3 regions of the Micromonospora sp. NPDC007208 genome follow, and region 2 is predicted to be linked to each of the others. Evidence: riboswitches for the same ligand, from Rfam matches in the RefSeq annotation. Region 2 holds a riboswitch; each other region holds the start of a gene.
The links. Region 2 has a riboswitch for cyclic di-AMP ahead of ACFYL6_RS11820 (NlpC/P60 family protein). Riboswitches for the same ligand answer to the same signal wherever they lie in the genome.
Positions count from the first base shown of each region.

Region 1: linked by a shared signal. The riboswitch ahead of ACFYL6_RS31245 (C39 family peptidase) and the one ahead of ACFYL6_RS11820 (NlpC/P60 family protein) in region 2 are both predicted to bind cyclic di-AMP.
Region 3: linked by a shared signal. The riboswitch ahead of ACFYL6_RS14055 (coiled-coil domain-containing protein) and the one ahead of ACFYL6_RS11820 (NlpC/P60 family protein) in region 2 are both predicted to bind cyclic di-AMP.

Region 1 is NZ_JBIAFG010000024.1:18,310-21,576, reverse strand. Features, by position in the region: gene ACFYL6_RS31250 (alpha/beta fold hydrolase) at 1-343, opposite strand, end outside; gene ACFYL6_RS31245 (C39 family peptidase) at 478-1,326, opposite strand; cyclic di-AMP (ydaO/yuaA leader) riboswitch at 1,560-1,701, opposite strand; gene ACFYL6_RS31240 (hypothetical protein) at 1,986-2,756, opposite strand; gene ACFYL6_RS31235 (hypothetical protein) at 2,888-3,267, opposite strand, start outside.
Region 2 is NZ_JBIAFG010000005.1:4,682-7,948, reverse strand. Features, by position in the region: gene ACFYL6_RS11830 (pyridoxamine 5'-phosphate oxidase family protein) at 1-38, opposite strand, end outside; gene dcd (dCTP deaminase) at 138-716, shown strand; gene ACFYL6_RS11820 (NlpC/P60 family protein) at 818-1,795, opposite strand; cyclic di-AMP (ydaO/yuaA leader) riboswitch at 1,872-2,007, opposite strand; gene ACFYL6_RS11815 (N-acetylmuramoyl-L-alanine amidase) at 2,243-3,267, shown strand, end outside.
Region 3 is NZ_JBIAFG010000005.1:474,101-477,367, reverse strand. Features, by position in the region: gene ACFYL6_RS14060 (YibE/F family protein) at 81-1,451, shown strand; cyclic di-AMP (ydaO/yuaA leader) riboswitch at 1,618-1,748, shown strand; gene ACFYL6_RS14055 (coiled-coil domain-containing protein) at 1,753-2,772, shown strand; gene ACFYL6_RS14050 (carbonic anhydrase) at 2,829-3,267, opposite strand, start outside.

The DNA of each region.
Region 1 (3,267 bases), on a different contig from region 2:
AGAGCGCCTTGATGCCCAGCCCGACCACCGCGTCCACAGGCGTCCCGGCGGCGCGGGCGGCCAGCGCCAGGCCGACCACCCCACCCAGCGAGTGCCCGAGCACGACCAGCCGGTCGTCGGGGGCGAGGGCCTGCGCGATCCGCTGGGCGAAACCCGCGAAGGAGTACGACGGCAGCGGCGGGGCCCAGCCGTGGCCGGCGAGGTCCGGTGCCAGCCATCGCCCGGGCCAGTGCTGCTCGAGGTAGGGCGCCCAGGGCAACCACACGTCCCCGGTCGCCCCCATGCCGTGCAGCAGCAGCAGGACCGGCCTACGGCCGGCGTGACCACCCGATGTCTCCACCACGGCCGCAGTCTCCCACGGTTCACGGCCGGGTACGAGAGCCGCCGATGACGGCGTACGACGGGACCGCGCGGACAAACGCCGCGGGCGCCGGCCCCTTGTGGGAGACGGCGCCCGCGGCGGTCAGGGTGCCCGGGTCAGGCGGAGTAGCCCCGGCTGGTGATCCAGTTGGCCAGGTCGATGGTGGTGATCCAGTACGACGGGTCGGCCGGGTTCGCCGAGTCGGCGATTCGCACGGTACGACCGTTGTCCTTGTAGCCCACGACGGCGATGTAGTGCCCGCCGCCGTAGGAGTGCCAGCCGCCGTCGGTGTCGGTGGCGTCACCGACGACGTTGGCCACCACGCCCCGGCCGTCGGTGATGGCGTTCACCACGTCGGCCTGGAGGCGGTCCATCTGGGCCGGGCTGGGCGCGCCGGGGAACATCCGGGTCCGGTACGGGGAGCCCTTCACCTCGGCGTTGAGCACCCGGGTGGTGTCCTCGGCCGAGTTGGTGCCCATCTCGGTGGTGCCCAGCTCGGCGCCGAGCTCCTCCTGTGTGCGGTCGATGCCGGCGGCGCTGAGCGCGTTCCGGGTGGCCGCCGGGCCGCAGTTGTAGTAGGTGTTCTGCGCCTCGTAGTCGTAGTCGAGCACCTTGGTCGCCGGCGGCTTCGGGCGCTCCGGCTTCCGGGTCAGGTCGGGGTTGCTGCTGGCCTTGGCGGCGGGCGACGCGGCGCTGGTGGCCGGGGCGGCCGTGGTCGGCGCGGCGCTGGCCGAGGGGGACGCGTCCCGAACCTCGCTGCGGGAGGCGGCAACGTCGCTGCGCATCTCGGCGACAGTGGTCGCGGTGCGCTGGCCGGCCGGGGCGTCGTCGGCAGTGGTGAGCAGGGCGCCGGTGGTGGTGGCGATCGCGAGGGCCGCGGCGGAGGCGGCGACGATCTGGTACGGACGCTCGGTGGCGAGGCGGCGGAGCTGACGCTGCAGGGTGTGCTTCACGGGGTCCTCCACGGATCGGGGGGTGAGCGGCACACCGGGGCCGGGCCGGTATCCGGGCAGGCGCCAGCGCACGGACCGTGGTCCGCGGATGGTGAACCGCTCAGGGGAACGCCCGGCGTGGCCGGGCGGGGAAGGCGATGACCCGGGGGGTCAGCTCACCGTCACTGGACGAGTGAGCGGGTGCACCGCCGCGCCGTGGAGGCGAGGGAACAACCGAGGGGTGGAAAGGTGCTGCACGAGGATGGGACTCCTTCCGACACCGCCTACCGGGTTAGCTGACGGATTCGGGCGGGAAGATCGCCCTACCGCGGGCCGTGGCTCGCGGATTCACCCCGGACTTACTGATGGGTCCCCGGTTCGTTGATCACGATTGAGCGGGTCGGTGCGGCGTCGCGTCTTGCGATCGGTTACCGCACCGGACGGGACGACACTACTGGTCGCTCCACGCCCTGCCAAGCCAGGTTCACCTGCGTAAACCCCAATTGGCGCGACAATTTCTGCGCGTATTGCCGATGATGTGACTCGATGGGACAACCGGTTACGGCGACGCCTGTGGGCGACAACCGGACAGGCCGCGAAGAACGCGGCCATAATCGCGGGAACAATGCCGCCGATCGCGCCGACCGTCCGATTTCGCTATTGCGTGACCGGCCTCACATCACGGATCGGGCTCAACCCGCCCGGGCCGGGCGCCACCGTGCCACGACGGCGGGACGCATCGCCCCGGCCACCGTCCGGCGAGCGGACACCGGGGTCGGGCGCAGCCGCGCTGCCGCCGCGTACGCCTCCTCGGCGAGGGTACGAGCCGACTCGGCGGCCAACTCCGCGTCGCGCCAGGCGGCCCGCTCACGGTCGGCGGCCACCCGGTAGTCGGCCAGCCGCGCATCCCGGACCACCCGGCTGACCAGTACCTCCTGCTCGACCGGGTGCCGCCGGGGATCCCAGCCACGCCGGTGCCCGAACACGTCGCCGAGCTGCGCCATGCTCAGGTCGCCCCGCCAGTACGCCGCCATCGCCGCGCGGTGCAGATAGCGTTCCCGGGCGGCGTACTCGGCGGGGGTGTGCGGGGTCTGCGGGGTGGGCAGCGCCCCGGCGCCCGCGAAACGACGCGCGGCGGTGTCCGCCTCGTCGTACCCGACCCAGGCCCGCTCCAGCTGCTCCTGAGCGGCCAGCCAGGCGGCACGTCGCCGCCGGGCGGTGGTGGCCGCGCCGGCCGCGGCGACGGCCACCTCCTCGGCGTAGCGGCGACTGTCGACGGCCTCGGCGGCGGCCAGCTCCCGGGCGGTGGGCGCGGCCGGGGGCGGGTCGTCCGTGGGCCGGTCCCGTTCCGGGCGGGCGGCCAGCACGGTGAGCAGGCCCAGGGTCAGCAGGAACAGCGCCGACCAGATGGCGGCGGCCCGCGGCACCTCGGTCACGAACTGGTAGAAGACGACGGTCTCCATGGTCGGCACCTCGGGGAGAGAGCAGTGCGATGGGAGCCGCGCCGGCAGCGGGCCACGGTGGGCCACTTGCCGGCGGGGTGGGGAACGGGTGGGTCGACAGGGCGCGGAGACGGGACGGTCGTCCCGGTGGCTCAGCGCCCGGGTGGGGCCCGGGAGGCCTGACCGCTCGCACCGTCGACGAGGGGCAGCCGGTCAGACCCGGCCACGCGGACCGGCAGCACGCCGGCCGTGACGGTGCCCTGATCGCCGGGGAGCGCCACCGGCGTGTCGACCGACCAGGCCGGCACCGACTCCTCGGCGGCCTCCGGCGGTATCGCCGGGGCCGGGCGCGCCGCACCGTGCGCCCCGGCGTGCCGGTAGGAGGCGGCCAGCGGCACGGCAGCGACGGAGGCCGGAACCGCGCTCGGCGTTGGCACCGGGCTGGGCGTCGACGCGGCGGCCGTGGCCGGGCCTGCGCCGAGCGCCAGGGCCGCGACGACGGCGAGGCTGGTCAGCACCCGCGTCGCCCAGC
Region 2 (3,267 bases):
CGGGGCTCGTCGGCGGCGAATTCGGACCAGGAAGCCATGCGGGCATTCTATCGAACAAATGTACGAGCAGCGACCTCGACGCGCTGGTCACCGGCACCGAATCCGGCCACTTTTGGCAGCGCGGCTATGGTGGTCCGATGCTGCTCTCCGACCGCGACCTGGTCTCCGAGATCAAGGCTGGCACGCTGGGCCTGGAGCCGTTCGAGCCGACCCTGGTCCAACCGTCCAGCATCGACGTCCGACTCGACCGGCTGTTCCGGGTCTTCAACAACCACCTCTACACCCACATCGACCCCGCCATGCAGCAGGACGACCTGACGTCGGTGGTCGAGGTCCCCGACGGCGAGCCGTTCGTGCTGCACCCGGGGGAGTTCGTGCTCGCCTCGACGCTGGAGGTCATCTCGCTGGGTGACCAGCTCGCCGGTCGGCTGGAGGGCAAGAGCTCCCTGGGCCGGCTCGGGCTGCTCACGCACTCCACCGCCGGCTTCATCGACCCGGGCTTCTCCGGCCACGTGACGCTGGAGCTCTCGAACGTGGCGAACCTGCCGATCACGCTCTGGCCGGGCATGAAGATCGGGCAGCTCTGCATCTTCCGGCTCTCCTCGCCGGCCGAGCACCCGTACGGCTCGGTGGTCTACGGCTCGCGCTACCAGGGCCAGCGGGGGCCGACGCCAAGCCGCGCCTGGCAGCACTGGCGCACCTGGCCGACCCGCTGAGGCCGACCCGCTGAGGCCGACCCGCTGAGGCCGATCCGCTAGAAACAGAACGACGAGGGCCCGCCGCGACGAATCGCGACGGGCCCTTCGGTCACCCGGGGTCAGCCTGGGCGGCCGTAGCTGTGGATCGGGCCGTCGTCGACCTTCTTCATCTTGACCGGTTGACCGGCCTGCGAGGCGTGCACCACCCAGCCGCCGCCGACGTACATGCCGACGTGGTGGATGTCGCTGTAGTAGAAGACCAGGTCGCCGGGGCGCAGGTCGCCCCTGCTGACGTTCTTCGTGACGCGGCTCTGCGCGGCGGCGTTGTGCGGCAGCGACACGCCGGCCTTCGCCCAGGCGGCCAGCATGAGCCCGGAGCAGTCGTACGAGTTCGGACCCTCGGCACCCCAGACGTAGGGCTTGCCGATCTGGGCGCAGGCGAACTTGACCGCGGTGCCCGCGGCGCCGCCGGGGTAGCTGCCCGGGCAGGGCGCCGGGCGCAGCGGACCGCCGCCACCGTTGCCGTACACCTTGAGGCGCAGCTTCTGCAGGCGGTCGATCTCCTCGTTGATCTGCTTCTTCTTCGCCGCCAGCTGAGCTTCGGTGCGGGTCAGCTGGGCCACCATCTCGTCCAGCGGCGCCTTCTGCGCGGCCAGCTGGTCGCGCAGGTCGGCCACCTGGCGTACGTCCTTCTGCTGGTTGTGCGCGAAGCGGTCGAGCATCTCCAGTTGGCCGACCACCTCGCTGGGCGACCTGCTGCCCAGCACCGCGTTGACGGTCGAGACGTTCTCGCCCTTGTAGGCGCGTACGGCCAGGGCGCTGACCTTGTCCATCGCGGCGTCGACCTGGCGCTCCAGCGGAGTGATCCGGGCGGCCAGCGCGTCGGCCTGCCTGCGCTTCGCCGCGAGGTCGGTGCGGGTGGCGTTGTGCCGTTCGATGATCGGTTCGAGTTTGTTCCAGTCGGCGTCGATCTGGCGCTCGATCTCGGCGACGGACGGGTCGGCGTGGGCCGCCGTGGCACTGCCGGTCAGGACGACGGCGATGCTGGCCAACGCGGCGAGTGCGGTGGTGAAGCGGGACCAGCGTGGGCGCGGCACGATCGACGCCGGGCCGGCTGATGCCGACCGCTCGGACGACGGCCGCGGGGCATGGAGTGCCACCGGGGTTCCGTACTCCTTCTTCCTGACCGCCTACCGGGTTAGCTGACGGGTTCGGGCGGGAAGTCGGCGCCCTACCGCAGTGGTTGCGGATTCACCCCGAGGGACCTGGGTCCCCGGTTCGCTCGGAAACGACTCGGCGGTGTCGGTCCGTTACCGCCCGGGCTGGGCGGAGCTGCTGTCGGGCCGACGAATGACCAGAGTAGAGACGCTTGTTACCGATCCGCAACCCGTGCGGCCGTGACACTCCGTACCGATTGGAAGAGGCCACGGACCGTGTGTGAAGAATTCTTTCCGCGCGCTTCGATAGATGGAAAGGTATTGACGTGACCTCCCGGGCGGCGCGATGGTGACCTGACCTCACTCCGAGAGAATCTAGGGGGTTCGATGCACCATCCAACCCTGTCGACCGGCTGGCGCGCACTGCTCGCCGCCACCGTGGTCGCCGCCGCGACCACGGTGCCACTCTCCGTCGGCCCGGCCGCCGCCGCACCCACCACCGACCGCCAGCAGCAGTACGCCGCCGCGGCCACCGAGTACGGCGTACCGACCGTGGTGCTGCTCGGCGTCTCCTACCTGGAGTCGCGCTGGGACACCAACGCCGGCACACCGAGCACCAGTGGCGGCTACGGCCCGATGCACCTGACCGACGCCCGGCACGTGGCCGCCCTCCCCGGGGGCGGTCACCACGACGCCGGTGCCGAGGACCCACGCGGCGACGACTCCCGTCCCGCCCGGGTGCCCGCGCCCCGGCCGGTCGAGGCCCCCGCGCCGTCCACCGCCGCGTTGCAGACCGTGGACGCCGCCGCCTCGCTGACCGGCGCCACCCCCGAGGCACTGCGCACCGACGCGGGCCTCAACATCCGGGGTGGGGCCGCGCTGCTGAGCGCGTACCAGAGAGATCTGGGCGCGCCGGTGGGCGCGGACACCGACCCGGCGGCCTGGTACGGCGCGGTGGCCCGCTACTCGGGCGCGGACAGCGCCGACGCCGCGGCGGCCTTCGCCGACGAGGTCTTCACCACCGTCGGCGCGGGCGCGTCGCGGGTGACCGACGACGGCCAGCGGGTCACCCTGCCGGCCAGCGCGGTGCGGCCCGAGCGTTCCTGGTTGGACCGGCTGGGCCTGCGCCGGCTGGCCCGCCCGGACGGGGTGGAGTGCCCCAGCACCATCTCCTGCGAGTGGATCCCGGCGCCCTACGAGGCGTTCGGCGACGGGGACTACGGCAACCACGACCTCTCCGACCGCCCCGCCCGGCAGAAGATCGAGTACATCGTCATCCACGACACCGAGGCGAGTTGGGCGACGACCCTGCAACTCGTCCAGGATCCGACCTACGTGAGCTGGCACTACTCGCTGCGCTCGGTCGACGGGCACATCGCCCAGCACGTGAAGACCAAGGACGTCGGCTGGCA
Region 3 (3,267 bases), 470 kb from region 2:
TTCGCCGCGTTTCCACCGAAACGGTGAACCGCCCGGCACGCTGACCCGTACCCCGCACCGGATCGTTGGGAGTTCTCGCCTTGGCCGCCGACCACACTCACCCCGCGCCGTCCGCCCCACCACGGGTGCGACGGATCCTCGTCGTGACTGTGGTACCCCTCTTCGTCGCCACAGTGCTCGCCGCGGCGCTGCTCTGGCCGCGCGGCGGGTCACCGCAGACCGATGGTGGTGCGGACGTGCCGCGCCACCCCGGCACGGTCACCCGGGTGGTGAGTGAGCCGTGCCCGCCGGTGCCGTCGGTTCCCGAGGGCACACCGAGGGTCGGCGAGGGGCGGTGCGGCACGGTCGACGTCCGGGTGGACGACGGGCCGGCCGCCGGCCAACAGGTACGGACACCGGTGCCCGACGGGCCCGGCGCGCCCCGGGTCGAGGTCGGTGACGAGGTCATCCTGGTCGAGCTGGCCGATCCCACCGATCCCACCACCAGCAACTGGAACATCGCCGAGCACCAACGCGGCACCCCGATGGTGTGGCTGGCGGTGGTCTTCGCGGCCGCGATCGTCGCGTTCGGTCGGTGGCGGGGTCTGGCCGCGCTCGCCGGGCTGGCCGCCAGCTTCGCCATCCTGCTCACCTTCGTGTTGCCGGGCATCGGCGCCGGCAGGTCGCCACTGCTGGTGGCGGTGGTCGGCGCGGCCCTGATCATGTTCGTGGTGCTCTATCTGACGCACGGGGTCACCGCGCAGACCTCGGTCGCGGTGCTCGGCACCCTGGGCAGCCTGGTGCTGACCGGCGTGCTCGCCACCATCGCCACGGCCGCGACCCACCTCACCGGCTTCGGCAGCGAAGACGCCACCACCCTGTCGATGTTCCAGGGCGACGTGGACCTGCACGGTCTGCTGCTCGCCGGGATCATCATCGGGTCGCTCGGGGTGCTCGACGACGTGACGGTCACCCAGGCCGCCACCGTCACCGAGCTGGCCAACGCCAACCCCGGGCTGACCCGGTTGCAGCTGTACCGGGCGGCCACCCGGGTCGGCCGCGCGCACATCGCCTCCACTGTCAACACCATCGTGCTGGCGTACGCGGGCGCGTCACTGCCCCTGCTGCTCCTGCTCACCGCCGACTCGCGGCCGATCGGGCAGATCCTCACCAGTGAGTTCCTCGCGCAGGAGATCGTCCGCAGCGCGGTCGCCACCCTCGGTCTGATCGCCGCCGTACCGCTGACCACCGGGCTGGCCGCGGTGGTGACCGCCGCCGGGCGCACCGAGGCCACGCCGTCCACCGACGCTCCCGCGCCCCGGCCCCAGCCGGACCGCACGGAGGCACTGGCCGCACTCAGCTCACCGCGGAAGGCCGGCTCCGACGAGCCGGACCGGACGCGGCCCGCACCCCCATCCGAGGCCACCGACCGGTGGCCGGAGTCGAACAGGAGCACGGATACGGCATGGTGACACTCCTCAGCGTGACCAGATCGGGCATCCACCCTGAGAACCGCGTCACTGGTCACTCAACGCTATGGCGAAATGACGCTTTTGGTCGGCATCCAGGCGTAGCTCACCCGGTCGACTCTCGGGTAACCTCGCTGCCGGTTACCGATGAAGGCGCGAAGCGGCGCCTGCGGTGCCACCGCCCAATCGCCAGCCGGCGAGCCGGGGACCCAGGTACCTGGGGTGAATCCGCGTCAGCGGTAGGGGCCACTTCCGCCCCGAACCCGTCAGCTAACCCGGTCGGCGGTCGACGGAAGGGAACATTGTGACGGCACCCCTACGCCGCTGGATGACACCCGTGGTGGCCGTGATCGCCGCACTGACCGTGCTCGCCGGGCCCCTCCCGGCCCACGCCGCCCCGACGACCCCCACACCGTCCGGGCACGAGGAGGACGGCGAACCCAAGCTGCTCAACGATGTCATCGAGCAGGCCAACCGCGACTACTCCGCCGCCAAGTCCAAGCTGGACAAGTCAAAGAAGCGGCAGGGCGAGTTGGCCGCAGAGGTCGACCGGGCCAAGGCCGACCTGGACGCGTTGGCCCCGCAGGTCGGGCAGATCGCCGCCCAGGCGTACCGGACCGGCCGGATCGGCGCGGTCGCGATGCTGCTGGAGAGCGAAGCTCCCGACTCGTTCGTCCGGCGCGCCGGGATGCTCGACGAGATGAACATGGTCAACGAGAAGAAGCTCTCCGAGGTCAACGAGGTGAAGGCCCGCGCCGAGCAGGCGAAGCTCGCCCTCGACACGGAGGTCCGGGAGCAGCAGAAGCAGACCGCCCTGATGGCCAAGCGGAAGAGCGAGGCCGACAAGGCGCTCTCCCTCGTCGGTGGAAAGGGCTTCACCGGCGGCCTGGTGGACGCCACCTCACCGGTCGCGAAGATCGGCCCGGGTCGCACCGCCGACGGTGACTGGAAACCCCAGTCGTGCAGCGAGAACGACCCCACCACGTCCGGCTGCATCACGCCACGCACGCTGCACGCGTACAAGGAGGTCAAGCGGGCCGGCTTCAACCGGTTCGTCGGCTGCTACCGCCCCGGCGGGCCGTGGGAGCACCCGAAGGGCCGTGCCTGCGACTGGTCGCTGCAGAAGAGCGGCTTCTCCCCCTGGCACAACGAGGACACCCGGACGTACGGCAACAACGTCGCCGCGTTCCTCATCCGTAACGCCGACCGGCTCGGCATCTACTACGTGATCTGGAACCGGCAGATCTGGTTCCCGGCCACCGGCTGGAGTTCGTACAGCGGGCCGTCGAACCACACCGACCACGTCCACATGTCGCTGCTCTGACCCGCACGATCACCGTCGAGGGCCGTTCCGCGTGACGCGGAGCGGCCCTCGTCGCGTCAGACGGTGGCAGGCGCGGCCGGGTCGGTCGACTCGGGCGATCCGGCCGGGGTGTCCAGCGTCGCGAAGCCAGCCGGCACGGCGGCCACCTGACGTACCGCTCCGGCGGCCAGCCGGTAGGACACCCCCACCACCGCGCACCGCCCCCGCGCCACCTCGTCGGCCAGCACGGAAGACTGCCCGAGCAACGTCTCGACGGTCTGTGCGATGTGGATGTCGACGATGCCGTCGATGTCATCCACGCCCTCGGCATCGGCCCGACGCAGGCTGGGCAGCACGGCGTCGACCACGGCGCGCAGATGCCCGCTCGGCGCGGTACCGGTGGCGGCGGCCTCCCGGGCGGCCTGCACCGCACCGCACGAGTCGTGGCCGAGCACCACCACCAGCGGAGTGCCGAGCACGGTCACCGCGTACTCGACGCTGCCGAGCACCTCGGGG